4 regions of the Priestia sp. FSL W8-0524 genome follow, and region 2 is predicted to be linked to each of the others. Evidence: riboswitches for the same ligand, from Rfam matches in the RefSeq annotation. Region 2 holds a riboswitch; each other region holds the start of a gene.

Region 1 (4,133 bases), 2.5 Mb from region 2:
CCATCAGCGCATTTTCTTCGATCGTATCGTCTTTAGAGGCTCCCCACATATAGCGGTCTTCTGGAATATGAGCGATTCCTGCTTCTCTTCTTTCACGCACAGATTGCCCTGTAAGATCTTCTTCTCCAAGTTTAATACTTCCGCTGTCTGTTTCTACTAATCCAGCGATTGTTTGAAGCAGCTCTGATTGCCCATTTCCTGAAACGCCTGCAATACCGACAATTTCTCCTGCTGAAACGTGAAGAGACACATTTTGCAATACGTTTTTTTGTCCTTTTCCTTTTAAAAAGAGATTTTGTACGCTTAAATGAGAAGTGCTTTGTGATGGCACTCTTGCAGGACGCTCTTTTAATTCTCGTCCTACCATCAGCTTGGCTAAATGGTGAGCATTAGTAGATTCTTTATTTGTGACGCCGGCTACTTTACCATTTCGCAGAACCGTGATGCGGTCCGCTACTTCCATCACTTCTTGCAGCTTATGTGTAATAATAATGATGCTTTTTCCTTGTGAAGCCAAAAAACGGATTGTTTTTAATAGTTCCTTCACTTCATGAGGAGTAAGTACAGCGGTAGGCTCGTCTAAAACAATGATTTCTGCTCCTTGATACAGCACTTTTAAAATTTCAATCTTTTGCTGTTCTCCAATTGAGCAATGCTTTACTTTTTTATGAACATCTACTGAAATCTGATAGGTTTGGGTTAATTGCTGAACATCCTCTTTCGCTTGCCTTCTATTAAAAAAGAGACCTTTCTTTGGCTCATGCCCCAAGACAATATTTTCAGCCACTGAAAAATGAGGAAAAACCATAAAATGCTGATGCACCATGCCTATTCCGTTTTTAATCGCATCCGCAGGAGATGAAAACGAGACGGTTTTCCCATGTAGCTGAATACTTCCTGAACTCGGCTTTTCCATTCCGTAAAGCATCCTCATCAACGTTGTTTTACCAGCACCGTTTTCTCCGACCAGCGCGTGAACCTCGCCTTTTTTTAGCCTAAAAGACACGTTATCGTTTGCTAAAAATGAACCGTATTTCTTCGTTAAATTCGTTAACTGCAGCAGCTCACTCATTCCATTCATTGCTCTTTTCCCCTTTAGGTTTTTTTCAAAAATAAGAAAGAGAAGCCAGCCTTACTCGACTTCTCTTCTCAACTCACTTTGCTAACGGATCTTTTACCACTGTTTTTCCATCAATAATCGAATCTTTAATTTCTTTTAATTGATTAATCACATCTTGTCCTACAAAGTCACTAAGAGGCGTCTTGCTGTCTTGAGTCACATACGTTAACCCAACACCTTTTTCTTTTAAGCCGTATGTCACTACGCCCGATTTAAATTTGTCATTTGCGAGTGCTTCTACCGTTTCATAAGCAGCTGCATCAGATCCTTTTAACTGCGATAAAACGATATGCTCAGGATCTACTTCCGTACGGTCAATATCTTGTCCTGCCGTATAAAAACCTTTTTCTTTTGCTGCTTCAAATACACCCAAGTCGCCTACTGCTGATGCTCCGGCGATAAAATCAGCGCCTTTTGAAGCTTGTAAAATAGCAAGTTCTTTTGCTTTAGCTGGATCAGAGAAGCTTCCAACATAGTTTACTAGAAACTCTGCTTTTGGATTTGTTGATTGTAATCCTTCTTTAAAACTTACCGTCCATTTTTTTAATAATGGAATATCATCAGCTGCAACCATTCCTACTTTATTCGTTTTCGTAATCAATCCTGCCGCTGCTCCTAATAAATATGAAGCTTCTTGCTCACGAAATACAACGCTTCTTACATTTGGTAAATCGACCACTGTATCAATAATCGCAAATTGACGCTGCGGATTTTCTTGAGCTACTTTTTTCAACGCATCTTCGGATTCAAAAGAAGATGTAATAATCAAGTCATAATTTTCGGCTACCGCAGCACGCAAATTACTTTCAATGGCTGCTTGGTCCGTAGATTCAATTGTCTTTACATCAATGTTATACTTCTTCCCAGCGCGCTTTGCTCCATCATCCATTTGCTGAAAAAACGGGTTAACTCCAATCTTTTCAGGCAAAACAAGAGCAATTCGCTTCTTTCCTTTCTCTTCACTTCCACTGCTTTTTGTACTTTTTGACTGACAGCCAGTTACGAGTAGTACAAGCGCAACTGCTAAAATAAGAAATCTCTTCATTTAACTTACTCCCCCTATAATATAAAAAAAGCTCTTCCTTTATATAAAGGAAGAGCTCGTTAACCAAACGTCTCTTCCTCATCTTCAAGAACATACTGTTCTTAAGGATTTGGCACCATTCTGTCATAGACAGCGGTTGCCGGGTTTCACAGGGCCAGTCCCTCCACCTCTCTTGATAAGGAAAACAATAGCTATTTGTTTTATGTAATATAGTCAATATTAATAGTTTTTCAACAATTGTCAATATTATTTTTCTTTTTCACGCAAAAAAACTTCAAAAACAGATAGGATTATACGGTTTTAGTCTACTAAAATATAAAATAAAAGTTAAAGCCTTTACCTCACTTCTTGAATCATTCTATACTTCTTCACAAAGCACTTATACTGAATCTGTTGACGGTCAAGAGGGTTTAGTGGTAGCAAATAAGTTCTATTATACCTCTTCGGTTAATGTGTTATTAATTGAAACCACTTTACCAATAATGTTAGACTTTTCCTTAGTAATATTGTTAAGAGGTGTTAACGGTGAAATTAATGAAAGAACTATCTGGCATAGCTATTGGGCTTATTATCGCTTTAGCCGTTTCAAAAACATTTTTTGATACCCCGACCAACATTGGAATCATAGTTATTTTTATTACGAGTATGGTCGTAACAGGGATAGCAAGAGTAAAACTAAGATGAGATAATCTAACAAAAAAACACCACCTTTTATTCGCAAGGTGGTGTTTTCTTTTAATGATTTTAGTATGTAGTAATTCCAAGTGAAGGCTTTTACCCTTCTCCATCAATCATCGTATACTTCCTAGCAAAGCGCTTGTAGTAAATTTGCTCATCCTCTTGTCCATTGTTAAAAACAAGTCGGTTATGATCAATATCTTTCTCTTTTAACACATAGCCTTTTTCATCCATCAGTTGAATATATTCATCTAAATGTCCTTTTTTCACCATATAGTAAAGAACATTATCTGAATCCGTAGTCTTTGCTACATCTTGACTTCCCACTTCTAACTTGAATACGGCTGTTGCTGTTTGAATGGGACGGTAGTCTCCGAACACCTTTTCCCAGTTTAGTAGCAGCAGCGCGCTGAAGATTATGATACATCCTCCAGCGGCTACGGTTAGTACAAATCGTTTTGACACTTCTTTCTCTCCTTTACATTCTTTTTCTTCTATTTAACACAACAGATTGCCCTAAACTTGTTTTGACGCCAAGCCCTAGATACACAGCAGCACCTAAAGCTATTGAAATACAAGACGTGCTAATCGCAAGTGAAGATGCAGACAGCTTATTTTCTAGAAAATAGTGAGAAGCATAATTGCCAATAAGCACAGCGGCTGACATCACACTTACTAATAAAACAGGCGTCAACGCGGCTTTTCCTAGTGATTGAACTCGGTAAGAAATGGATTTTTCAATTAAATAAAAGTTATAGATAACCGATACACCATATCCTCCGTACGTCGCGACAACAGGTCCAATTTCTTTTAAGCTTGAAACCAACAGTACGTTTAATACTATCTTCATAACAATACCTAAGCCCAAGCCAAAAATTAATTTTTTTTGCTGATTAATTCCTTGAAGAATCGCGGCTGTTACGGTAAAAAGAGCAAATAAAATGGCAGCAGGCGCATACCATTGTAAAACAACTCCACCGATTTCAGGACTGTTTTTCGCTCCAAAGATCATCATATATACCGGCTTACCCAATAAACAAAGCCCCACCGCAGAAGGAAGAGTAAAAAACAACAGCAGCTGCAGCGTTTTTGTAATCTTTCCTTTTACTTCTCGTAAATTTCCTTGCACAAAAGAAGATGTAATACCTGGAATCAGCGACATGCTGAAGGCAGTCGCTAGCGATACCGGCACCATTACTAAAATTTGCGCTAACCCAATGACAGAGTTGATTGTTTCGGCTTTAGCTTGTCCATACCCTATTGATTGAAAAAGCATGTTAATCGTAAACG
Region 2 (4,133 bases):
AAACGGCTGTCAATACATAATTAATAAAATTCTGTGCGGCGATCTGTAAAGACAGGAATTTGTTTACGAATTTCTTTTACAAGTTCCAGGTTAACGTCGGCACTTAAAAGTTCTTCGCTATCGCCAGCTTCAGTGATTATTTCTCCCCACGGATCGATGACTAAGGAATGTCCGGCAAATGTGTTATTAGGATCTTGGCCTACACGATTACACGCGATTACATAGCATTGATTTTCGATTGCGCGGCTAATGAGCAGTGCTTTCCAATGGGCAAGTCTTGGAGCCGGCCACTGAGCAACAACAAATAAGACTTCTGCTCCGCTGCTAGTATGCACGCGAATCCATTCTGGAAAACGAATATCGTAACAAATAACTCCTGCGCATAAAGACTGTTCAAGTGTAAAAAGATTTTTTGCTGTTCCTGCTTCTAGATAGAGGTGCTCATCCATTAATTTAAATAAGTGCAGCTTACTGTATTGTGACACTTCACGACCTTTTCGGTCGAAAATATACATCGTATTTGTGACGCCTTGCTCTGTTTTTTTCGCGATCGAACCTGCCACAATATTTACTTCGTTCGTTTTAGCAAATTGAGAGATTAATTGCTTGGCCTGCTGTCCTTCATCATCGGCAATTTCATCTAGCCGCGTCAAATCATAAGCTGTATCCCATAGCTCAGGAAGCACAAGGATGTCAGGGTTTTCTTTTAGAGCTTCCGTCATTTTTTGTTGAATATATTTTCGGTTTTTAGTTGGGTTTCCAAACGCAATATCAAGCTGCAAACACGTGATTTTTACACTCACTTTATCATCCGTCCTTTTTTTAGTAGTTGAAAAAAATGACTTTACAAGTTGAGTATTACAATATATTATTTGTGACTAGAATTTCAAGAATTTTTTGAGAAGGTGTGCGATGATGAAACAATTTGAGCAATCGGAACTATTAAAAAGTTTACCAAAACAATTTTTTGCATCACTTGTAGGCAAGGTAGGAAAAGTAATGGCCCAAGGGCACGACGTTATTAACTTAGGGCAGGGAAATCCTGATCAGCCTACTCCTTCACATATTGTAGAAACACTCCAAAAAGCAAGTGCTAATCCTATGCATCATAAATATTCTCCATTTCGGGGGCACCAGTTTTTGAAAGAGGCCGTTGCGACTTTTTATAAACGAGAATATGGCGTTGATGTGGATCCTGAAAAAGAAGTAGCTATTTTGTTTGGCGGGAAGGGTGGACTTGTTGAAATCCCGCAGTGCTTATTAAACCCTGGAGATACGGTGCTGGTTCCGGATCCTGGATATCCTGATTACTGGTCTGGAGTAGAGCTTGCAAAAGCAAAGATGGAAGTGATGCCGCTCACGGCTGAAAATCATTTTCTGCCCGTATACGAAGAGATAGGTGAACGTGCTAAAGAACAGGCAAAGCTCATGTTTTTAAACTATCCGAATAATCCTACCGGTGCAGTGGCAACGGCAGAATTTTTTGAAGACACCGTGGCGTTTGCTGCCAAGCACGATATTTGTGTGGTACACGACTTTGCCTACGGAGCCATTGGATTTGATGGTAAAAAGCCAATCAGCTTTTTACAGACTCCTGGTGCAAAAGAGACGGGAATTGAAATTTATACTCTTTCTAAAACGTATAACATGGCGGGATGGCGAGTTGGATTTGCTGTAGGAAATGAAAGTGTAGTAGAAGCTATTAATCTTCTTCAAGATCATATGTATGTCAGCCTCTTTGGGGCGGTTCAAGAGGCAGCAGCGGCAGCTCTGTTAGAATCTCAACAATGTGTGAATGATTTAGTTAAGCGCTATGAATCTAGACGCAATACCTTTATTCAAGGGCTTCAAGAAATTGGTTGGGACGTTACATCTCCAGCGGGCTCCTTTTTTGCATGGCTAAAAGTTCCTAAAGGATATACTTCTGAACAATTTTCAGATTTACTTCTTGAAAAAGCCCACGTTGTAGTGGCACCTGGAGTAGGCTTCGGAACATATGGTGAAGGCTATGTGCGCGTAGGACTGCTGACGGATGAAGAGCGCATGAGAGAAGCTGTATCTCGAATAAAAAAATTAAATTTATTTTAAAAACGCATTGACAATCCTTTTTGAGTTGGCTTAATATGTAAGAAGTTAACGAGATTAATAACCGATAAATCCTAGCGGTATTTTTTATTTAGTATATAATCTACGAATTCAATTTAAATAAATAGCAACTTTCTTATTAAGAGTAGGTGGAGGGACTAGCCCGATGAAGCCCGGCAACCGACTTAACGCATGTTAAGCACGGTGCTAATTCTTGCAGCAGCAGCTGAGAGATAAGAAGAGCAACGAAAGCCTCTTCTTAATCACAGAAGAGGTTTTTTTTTATTAACGATATTAAACAGCAAGGGAGTTTTTAGCATAATGAGTGAAATCGTTGCAAGCTACTTACTACATGACAATAAAGGAAATTTTCATAAAAAAGCGGAAGGAATCGCTTTAGGACTAACCGTCGGCTCATGGACAGATCTGCCGCTTTTAGATCAACAGCAGCTTCAAAAGCATAAAGGGCGCGTCGTATCCGTAACTGAGCTTCAAGACTGCGAACGTGTTAACGGATATTTAGGCGGAGAGGTTAAGCAGGCTATTGTCAAAATTGCTTATCCTACTGCCAACTTTTCAAGAGATTTACCGGCTATTTTAGTTACGGTTTTCGGAAAACTATCACTTGATGGAAAAGTGAAATTATTAGACTTGGATTTTCCTGATGAATTATTAGCTGAATTCCCAGGACCGCGCTTTGGAATAGAAGGTATACGAGAGAAACTAGGCGTTTATGACCGTCCGCTTGTGATGAGTATTTTTAAAGGCGTGATTGGAAGAGACATGACGTACTTAACAACTCAGCTGCGTGAGCAAGCGCTTGGCGGAGTGGATTTGGTTAAAGACGACGAGATTTTGTTTGATAGTGAACGAACACCTTTTGAAACTCGCGTTACAGAAGGAAAAAAAGTACTGAATGACGTATACGAAAAAACGGGACACCGCACGCTGTATGCTGTTAATTTAACGGGACGAACGTTTGAATTAAAAGAAAAAGCGAGAAAAGCAGCTGAGCTAGGAGCCGATGCTCTTTTATTCAACGTATTTGCTTACGGGTTAGACGTACTGCAGGCACTTCGAGAAGATGATGAAATTAACTTGCCGATTATGGCACACCCAGCTGTTAGCGGAGCGCTTACGCCATCAGAGTTTTACGGTTTTTCAAATTCATTACTGCTTGGAAAACTATTGCGCTTAGCCGGAGCAGATTTCTCACTGTTTCCATCACCATACGGAAGCGTAGCGCTTTCTCTTGAAGATACGACAGGCATTGCCTACGAATTAACGCGTCCTGTGTACAAATATAAGCAGACTTTCCCGGTTCCTTCAGCAGGAATTCATCCTGGGATGGTACCGCAGCTTGTGAAGGACTTTGGAATCGACAGCATTATTAATGCAGGAGGCGGAGTTCACGGTCATCCAGACGGCGCTATCGGAGGAGGAAAAGCATTCCGTGCGGCGATAGATGGAGTACTCTCTCATCAAACACTAGCCGAAAAAGCGGAAGAATCAAAAGAGTTGCAAAAAGCTTTGCAACTATGGGGAACAGTAGAGGTGAAAGCATGACATCGTTAAAAATCTTTTGTGACTTTGATGGAACAATCACAAATAGCGATAACATTATTGCTATTATGAAACAATTTGCTCCTCCGGAGTGGGAAAGTATTAAAGACGACGTGCTAGCACAGCGCGTCTCCATTCAAGAAGGAGTAGGGCAAATGTTTGCCTTGCTTCCCGTGGAATTAAAGGAAGATATTATTTCTTATATTTTAGAGACGTCTGCTATTCGAGATGGATTTGATGATTTTATTGCCTATACAAAAGAGCATCATATTCCGCTTTATATTGTAAGCGGAGGAATTGACTTTTTTGTAAAACCGCTTTTGGGAAATCGAATTGCAGAAGAAATGCTCTACTGCAACGGATCTGATTTTTCCGGTGAGCATATTTCCATTACGTGGCCTCATACATGTGATAAACAGTGTACAAATGACTGCGGCTGCTGTAAGCCAACGATTATTCGCCATCTTGCAGATGAAAGAGATCAT
Region 3 (4,133 bases), 2.2 Mb from region 2:
AACATTCCCGTGTTTGTATGCGTAGGGAATCATGATGAATTAAACCTTGAAGAAAGCAACCTCGAAAACTTCAGAGCCACTATCGGAAAAGTGCACTGGGTCATTGATATTCCTGTCTTTAACTTCCGTTGCATCGCATTAAATAATATCATCAGTCCCAAGAATAAAATATATGGATTTACAGATAGAGAGCTGAATTATTTAGAGCAGCAGCTAGAGGATGCTCCTCGTAATACCGTTGTAGCCATGCATGCACAGCCAAATATTGGCCGGTGGTCAGACCTCGGAGGTTTTCCTGTAACGACTCCTCAAAGTCAAGAATTTTTTGATTTAATTCAAGAACATCGCGTGAAAAAAGTGTTAGTCAGCCACGTGCATGCGTATGACGAGCAGTTTATTAGAAAAAACAGAAACGGGTCGTTTACGCTTGGAAGAGGTACTGATTTTGTATTATCAGGAGGCGCGGGTGCACCCCTTGATTTTGAACCGCCTTTAATTTTAAATAATTATAATTTTACGGAGTTTTTTGTTAGCCGGTACGACATTTTGGGACCTCTTCTTTGGAAGGATTTTGGACGACCTCGAAGAAATTGTTTGTAAAAACAAGAAAGTAGAAAGCTAGGTTCAAAAAAAAGAGGCTGGGAAAAAAGGATTTTAGACGAAATGAAAAATGAACCATTGATCAAGATGCTTGATTAGTGGTTCATTTTTTTTATTAGGGTAAACGTAGATTTCATGTGTATAAGTCTTTCTAGCAGGTGATTGGAGAACAAGACGAAGACTCCTGCGGGAAAAGCGGAACAGGTGAGACCCCACAGGAGTGTATGCGACGAGGAGGCTCAGCGACCGCCCGCGCAAAGCGAAGTCTTGTACGGAAATCAACTGCGGTGTCACAAGCGATTCAGCTTATGTATCCCATTTGCCTTTAGATTGGATTCACTTCGTTGTGTCTCACCCTCTTTTAGAAAACCGTATGAAACCTTGTAGCAGAAGGCCGAGTCAAGCGTTATAATAGATAATGAATGATGATATATTCTCTATATTTGTCATATATTTGTATTACATATGTAATTGAAGAAAAACATTTACTTGATATACTGTTTAATGACTTAACTTTATCTTAACATTCACAGTGAAATGCCTGTTTATAGAGGCTTGGAACATACACAGCAAATGGAGGAGCTATCATGGCAAACGAAAAGATGCAAGAAGGACTTAATCGTTTTATTAAGGAAGATTTGAATGACCTTTTAGGTAGACTGTTCCCCCTAATGGACCGAGAATGTGCGGAAGAAAAGAGAATGCTTATCGAAACGGCTGTAGAGTACATCTATTCTTCAGGGTATCATCAAGGAGCAAAAGACTTGATCGAAACACATCGAAAAGATGATTACAAATTATTAAGGCAAAAATTAGCGTCAGCACCTCCTGAAAACTAATTTTGTTGAAATTTCTTTTGACAACATAAATGTAAGGTGTTAAGATGACTCTACATTCAAAATATTATAAACAATTAAAACTCTTATTGAGAGAGGCGGAGGGACTGGCCCTGTGAAGCCCGGCAACCATTTAACAATCTTGTTAAAAAGGTGCTACATCCTGCAAAGCGTACAGCTTTGAAAAATAAGAGAGGATTTCATAGATACTATGCCTCTCTATTCATAATAGAGAGGCTTTTTATTTTATGTAAAGGTGTTTTGAATGAACAATTTCATAGAAATGCATCAGGTGCTGTGTAACGAATGTACGCAGCTTAAAAGGGAAGACCGGTGAAAAGCCGGCGCGGTCCCGCCACTGTAATGGGGAGCAACTTATTAACCACTGTTTCATGTTGAAATGGGAAGGGATAGGAAGCGATGAACCTAAGTCAGGAGACCTGCCTGTTGTATGCACTTAAGCTCTACGGGATATAGAGAGGAGTGAGGAATACGTGTTGAGAAAAACAGGCTATCTCAACTTTAGTTAAGTATGCGTATCATCTCTCTTTTCATTTCGAAAAGGGAGATTTTTTAGTTTAGCGATAAAAAAATATACAGGGAGTGGAAAAAATGAGCAGTGTAAAAAGTTCAAATGTAGGTTATCCAAGAATTGGTGAAAAACGAGAATGGAAAAAAGCGCTTGAGCAGTTTTGGGCAGGAAAGCTAGAGAAAGATATCTTTCTTCAGGAAATTGAAGCTCTTCGTCTAGGACATCTGAAAAAACAGCGTGACGCAGGAATTGAATTAATTCCAGTCGGCGATTTTAGCTTATACGATCACGTGTTAGATACAGCCGCTATGTTTGGTTTGGTGCCAAAGCGCTTTGAATATAACGGAGGCCCGGTATCGCTTGAAACGTATTTTGACATCGCGCGAGGAACAAAAGGTGCGGTAGCTTCTACGATGACAAAATGGTTTAACACAAATTATCACTACATCGTACCCGAGCTTGAGGAATGTACGCCGGCACTTGTAGAAAATCGCCCGCTTCAATTTTACAAAGAAGCAAAACAAAAGCTGAATATCAAAGGCAAACCCGTTATTTTAGGTCCAGTAACATTTGTGAAGCTGTCAAAAGGATATAAAAAAAGTGAGTTTAAAAAAGTAGTTGAACAATTTGTTCCTCTTTATGCAACAATCTTAGCGGAGCTGCAGGCAGAAGGCGTGGAGTGGGTACAAATGGATGAGCCGGTTTTAGCTACAACGCTATCAAAAGAAGACCTGGCGCTCTATAAAGAAGTCTATGAAGCTTTGAAAAAAGCGGCACCGAATGTAAAAGTCATTTTGCAGACGTATTTTGACAGCGTAGATTACTATAAAGAAGTAGTTGCTCTTCCTGTTCACGGAATTGGATTGGATTTTGTACATGACCGAGGCGAAAATCTCACGGCACTTAATAAATATGGGTTTCCAACTGATAAAGTGCTGGCAGCAGGAGTGATTGACGGACGAAACATTTGGCGTGAAAACTTGGACGAACAGCTTTTAACAATCAGTGAAATTGAAGAAGCCGTATCAAAAGACCGTTTGATTCTGCAGCCTTCATCAAGTTTATTACATGTTCCTGTCACGGTGAAAAGCGAAAAAACCATTGAGCCAATTCTAAAAAACGCGCTGTCTTTTGCAGATGAAAAGCTAAAGGAAATCACGCTTTTAACAAAAGCGGTGCAGCAAGGAAAAGAAGCAATTGAAAAAGAAATAAGTGTAAGCAAACAGGCGATTCAAGCATTAAATGGATCATCTTTTCGAAATCACCAAGACGTGCAAAAAGAGCTGAAGCAGCTGCACAGCTATAAAGCAGAGCGCCAAGCGCCGTTTGACGTACGTCAACGCGTTCAGCAAGAAGCGTTTCAACTGCCGCTTCTTCCAACGACAACAATTGGAAGCTTTCCGCAAACAAAAGAAGTGCGAAAAGAGCGTCTGAAGTGGCGTAAAGGAGAGTTAAGCGATGAAGCATATGAAGCGTACATTAACGCTGAAATCAAAAAATGGATTGAAATTCAAGAAGACATCGGCTTAGATGTTCTTGTGCACGGAGAGTTTGAGCGTACCGACATGGTTGAATACTTCGGTGAAAAATTAGGAGGCTTTCAGTTTACGAAGTTTGGCTGGGTGCAATCATACGGTTCTCGCTGTGTCAAGCCGCCGCTTATTTACGGAGATGTCTCGTACGAGCAGGCGATGACGATCAAAGAAACGGTCTACGCACAGTCTCTAACCAATAAGCCTGTTAAAGGAATGCTGACGGGGCCGATTACGATTTTAAACTGGTCATTTGTGCGTGATGATATCCCGCGCTACGACGTGGCAAATCAAATTGCGCTTGCTCTTAGAAAAGAAGTGGAAGCACTTGAAAGTCAGGGCATCTCAATGATTCAAGTAGATGAACCGGCGCTGCGTGAAGGACTGCCGTTAAAACGAGAAAACTGGGAAAGCTACTTGAGCGCCGCGGTGTATGCGTTCAAATTAGCCACGGTATCGGTGCAAAACGAGACGCAAATTCACACGCATATGTGCTATTCGGAATTCGAAGAGATTATTGATGCGATCAAAGCGCTTGATGCCGACGTGATTTCCATTGAAACGTCCAAAAGCCACGGTGAATTAATTTATGCGTTTGAAAAACATACGTATAACCAGGGAATTGGACTTGGC
Region 4 (4,133 bases), on a different contig from region 2:
ATTAAAAATCTATCGGATGCACTTGCTATTTGTGATAAACGAATCCAAGAAACGATGATTTCTCATTTTACACAAGCTGATGAAGAATATGGTCGACGTGTGAAGGAAGGTATTGAAAAGAAACTACACGAAATGCAGGATATGAAAAATACAAGTGAGGTACCTGGTCGTAAAGCAGGTAAATCAAAATATGGACAAGGTACATTAGCTGCAAATGAAGCAACAGAAGATGCTGTAAAGAAAAGTCACGAAGTCGATCCTTATTAAGTGAATTGCTCCATTTTAAAAATAGGGAACCGACGTATGGGTATAGTATAATCTTAAGGGAATACCTTGCCTAAAACCTCATGATTTAAAAGATACCTCTCCTAATTGACAGGAGAGGTATCTTTTAAATCATTCTTTAGTTATTTGTCCAGACATCTTGAGCAATTTGAATTACGTGATTAATTTTATTCCATTGCTCTTCTTCTGTTAATTCGTTTCCTTCTTCTGTACTCGCAAAGCCACATTGAGGACTCAATGACAAGTTTTCTAGAGGAATATATTCACTTGCTTCTTGGATTCTTCGCTTAATGACTTTAGCATCTTCTAATGTAGGGAATTTAGATGTTACCAATCCTAATACAACGGTTTGATTGTTACGTGTAAAACTTTTTAATGGTTCAAAATCTCCTGAACGGTTATCATCATATTCAAGGAAAAGTCCATCTACATGTAAGTTAGCAAAGATAGCATCAGATATAGTATCGTAGCCACCACTTGTGATATACGTAGATCTAAAGTTTCCACGACAAATATGCATCGTAATGAGCATATCTTCAGGCTTTTTAGAAATAGCATCATTTAAGCAACTTACTCGATTATCGATAATGTCTTTTACATCCATACCAAGCTTCTCAACAACCGCATTGATGCGTTCTTCAGAAACGAAATCAATCCAGGACGTATCATCTAGTTGTAGATAACGGCAGCCTGCGTCGTAAAAGGCTTGAATAGCTTTTTGATAAGCAGCCACAGTATCATGATAAAATTGATCTCTGTTTCCCTTATAATATGTATCTTCTTGAATCCGAGTAAATAACATGTTTGGGCTTGGAATTGAGAATTTAGCGACTTGGCTTCCATCACCATGTCGTTCAACAGCTTCTTTTAAAAACGTGAAGTGTTCCACCATATAATGATGATCGAAGTCCACTTTACCTACTACCTTAATTGCGTTATTTTTGGTTTTTGCACCTTTGAATTGGCTGATATATTCTGTTTCAAACTGCTCCACACCTTCTAAGCCTGATAAGAAGTCCAAATGCCACCAAGAACGTCTAAATTCACCGTCCGTGATCGATTTAAGACCCAATTCAATTTGCTTCTGAACAAGCTTTTCAATTTCTTTGTCCTCTACAGATTTTAAATCAGCTTTATTAATTGTACCATTCGCATACGCTTTTCTTGCTTCTTTGAGGGGAGTTGGTCGTAAAAAACTACCTACGTGATCAGCTTTAAATGGAGCCTTCACTAATGTCTTAGTCATGGTTTTGTTTCCTTCTTTCTTTTCAAAATAAAAAACCTCTTCTTACAAATAAGAAGAGGTTAATAATCGTTATGGATTCTCTTCTTATCTTCAAGCAAATTGCTACTGGAATTGGCACAGTACTTTAACAGTCTGTTGCCGAGGCTTCCTAGGGCCAGTCCCTCCACCTCTCGAGATAAGAATATTCAATTTATTTAGCTAAAAAAAGGTTACACTTGTTTTCTTAGGTTGTCAACAAAAATTCGAAAAATCAGAAATAATACACCTCTTACCTCATTACTTCCTCATTACCTACTGTAGTAAGGATTCTTTTTTATTTTTTGAGTGGACAGGCAAGCTTACTGCAGTAGCTACATAGTATCTAAAGAATTATTACTGCGTTACCTAATCAGTAGCTAGTTCAGTATCGTTACCGCGTTAATACAAGCTTTATACGCCTAGTGAAGCCCTTCGTGGAACCTGTAAGGGAGCTGAACCGAAGAGGCGAAGGGGGCGACCGGATGTGTTGAGCTGAAATAACTGAGACATGAAAGGCGGAAAAATAAAAAGAATGAAAGTAGGTACCAACATGAGAAAAACACATGATATTGGTTTTCGAAACTTCCTCCATAAACCATCCTTTAAGCCCTCCACAAAGCCTCGTCCATTCAAGGCATATTCCTTTTTCCCATTTAGTCCACTGGCCATGCTTGACCCCACTATTCTAACCATAGGAGGCATTGTCTTAGGAATTGCTATTATTGAACGAATATTAGAACGATGGGGTGTCATCGATCTCTCTGACCAGTTTGCGAAAGTGATGCGGTTTATCTTACCTGTCACCTTTTATGGAGCCTTATTTTACTTCTTTGCAACATTTATGTTTTGAGGAGGGGTTTAGATGTTTGAGAAACTAAAATTGCGTGGAAAGCTTATTAAAGCGTTTCGTACAGCAGAAATTTATCGGGTCATAAAGCATGGGGATCGTACCTCCTATCAATTTCCTAAAATTCATCAGATCGATCACCATAATAACTATACTCGGTATGCCTTTTCTTTACTTAATGGCATTGATCCTGAACTCTTAACGAAAAAAAGATGGGCATTATGACAAGTATTAGGCAGTAATATTGAAGTGAATGGAAGCTTAAAAAACTTTAGTATTACCGTTCATCACAAAGACTTACCTACCATGCTTAAATATGATTATGAAACAATCCATCCTCACATTGAGAAGATGGAGCTGCCTGTCTGTATTGGTAAAGAAATCTATGGAAACTTCATTTCGTGGGACTTTGCGGATCTAGAAACCTTGCTAATATCGGGTGAAATTGGAGCCGGAAAAAGCAGTCTCATGCGTGTGATCCTCACAACATGGATAAAATATGCCTCTTCTGAAGACTTGCGTTTAGTGTTGGTGGATCTTAAACGAGCCGATTTGGGGCTGTTTCATGGGATTGAGCATATAGATGCGCTTTGTTTTGAGGCAAAGGATATGAGAAAACCTTTTGCTTTATTACGAGCTGAAATGTATCGAAGAGGCGATTTATTGTTAGAGCATGGCGTGACACATATAAGCAGGCTACCTTTTAAGCTGCCTCGTATCGTTGTGGTAATTGATGAAATGTCCATCGTGAAGAGAGAAACGGAGCTTGTAGAGATGATTCAACAGTTTGCGAGTCAAGGTCGTGCGTTAGGTGTTCATACGATTATTGCCATGCAGCGTCCAGATGCCGATTTGTTGAATTCAGCACTAAAAGCAAACTTACGAGTTCGGATCTCTGGAAGGCAAGCCGATGCCACGAATGCAAAGGTGGCAGGTGTACTTGGGGCAGAAGAAATCGATGCCGCAGCCAGGGGGCGTATGAAGATTAAAATTGATGAGGTCAAAGAGTTTCAAGCCTATTTCTTAGATGAAGGAGCTTGTAAGGAAATACTTTCACCTTATAAAACGCTCGTGAAAGATCCTGAATCAGAACTAGAAGTGGTATCACAGTCCATCTTCGGGTTATTAGAGAAGGAGGAGCAACGATGAGTTTCCGGTTATCTCAGCGTGATAAAGACATCATAGCGTTTATTAATCAATTTAGAGCCGTAGATCGAGACTCTTTAGTTGACCTATTCTTTAAACAGCTTAAATCGCCTATAAATGCATGCAATAGTGTGATGGTACGTTTTTTATATCGATTAGAACTAATTGAACGTACACAGCAGTATTCTCCGACTGTCTACTTACCTGTGGATGCCAAGATCAAAAAGAACTCTCAAAAAATATTACACTTCCTTTCTATCTTGGATGTCTATAAACAAATGTGCACGTATAGCACACCTAAACAGATCATTGTGGAAGATAAGCCTACCGGACGAAAAGGAAGCATTGAACCGGATCTGTTTTACATTTTTAAAGGATCTCCCTTTTGGATTGAGATCCAGAGAAATCAGTATTCCGAACAGAAAATGCAAGCGAAGGTTAACCTCTATGAAGAGTTTTTCTTTTCGGATGAGTGGAGATCTTTGCATTGGCAGCCAGAAGATCGACCAGCCCTCTTTCCTTCCGTCATTTTAATTACACCTGTTCGGTATGCTATTAATTCTGAACATATCCGTATTATACAAGTAGCAA

What was found. Region 2 has a riboswitch for S-adenosylmethionine ahead of mtnW (2,3-diketo-5-methylthiopentyl-1-phosphate enolase). Riboswitches for the same ligand answer to the same signal wherever they lie in the genome.
Region 1: linked by a shared signal. The riboswitch ahead of NST66_RS18120 (BMP family protein) and the one ahead of mtnW (2,3-diketo-5-methylthiopentyl-1-phosphate enolase) in region 2 are both predicted to bind S-adenosylmethionine.
Region 3: linked by a shared signal. The riboswitch ahead of metE (5-methyltetrahydropteroyltriglutamate--homocysteine S-methyltransferase) and the one ahead of mtnW (2,3-diketo-5-methylthiopentyl-1-phosphate enolase) in region 2 are both predicted to bind S-adenosylmethionine.
Region 4: linked by a shared signal. The riboswitch ahead of NST66_RS28025 (5-methyltetrahydropteroyltriglutamate--homocysteine S-methyltransferase) and the one ahead of mtnW (2,3-diketo-5-methylthiopentyl-1-phosphate enolase) in region 2 are both predicted to bind S-adenosylmethionine.

What each region holds. Positions count from the first base shown of each region.
Region 1 covers NZ_JBBOUG010000001.1:3,452,157-3,456,289, forward strand. Annotated here, with positions in the region: gene NST66_RS18115 (ABC transporter ATP-binding protein) at 1-1,072, opposite strand, end outside; gene NST66_RS18120 (BMP family protein) at 1,155-2,165, opposite strand; SAM riboswitch class I at 2,241-2,347, opposite strand; gene NST66_RS18125 (hypothetical protein) at 2,700-2,849, shown strand; gene NST66_RS18130 (hypothetical protein) at 2,940-3,308, opposite strand; gene NST66_RS18135 (putative polysaccharide biosynthesis protein) at 3,322-4,133, opposite strand, start outside.
Region 2 covers NZ_JBBOUG010000001.1:988,286-992,418, forward strand. Annotated here, with positions in the region: gene NST66_RS04870 (carbon-nitrogen family hydrolase) at 21-803, opposite strand; gene NST66_RS04875 (pyridoxal phosphate-dependent aminotransferase) at 916-2,088, shown strand; SAM riboswitch class I at 2,219-2,325, shown strand; gene mtnW (2,3-diketo-5-methylthiopentyl-1-phosphate enolase) at 2,407-3,651, shown strand; gene NST66_RS04885 (2-hydroxy-3-keto-5-methylthiopentenyl-1-phosphate phosphatase) at 3,648-4,133, shown strand, end outside.
Region 3 covers NZ_JBBOUG010000001.1:3,231,009-3,235,141, reverse strand. Annotated here, with positions in the region: gene NST66_RS16915 (metallophosphoesterase family protein) at 1-600, shown strand, start outside; gene NST66_RS16910 (hypothetical protein) at 759-929, shown strand; gene NST66_RS16905 (hypothetical protein) at 1,188-1,439, shown strand; SAM riboswitch class I at 1,520-1,630, shown strand; cobalamin riboswitch at 1,710-1,898, shown strand; gene metE (5-methyltetrahydropteroyltriglutamate--homocysteine S-methyltransferase) at 2,049-4,133, shown strand, end outside.
Region 4 covers NZ_JBBOUG010000003.1:51,026-55,158, forward strand. Annotated here, with positions in the region: gene NST66_RS28020 (catalase) at 1-267, shown strand, start outside; gene NST66_RS28025 (5-methyltetrahydropteroyltriglutamate--homocysteine S-methyltransferase) at 404-1,531, opposite strand; SAM riboswitch class I at 1,613-1,713, opposite strand; gene NST66_RS28030 (hypothetical protein) at 2,100-2,399, shown strand; gene NST66_RS28035 (hypothetical protein) at 2,412-2,621, shown strand; gene NST66_RS28040 (FtsK/SpoIIIE domain-containing protein) at 2,646-3,545, shown strand; gene NST66_RS28045 (hypothetical protein) at 3,542-4,133, shown strand, end outside.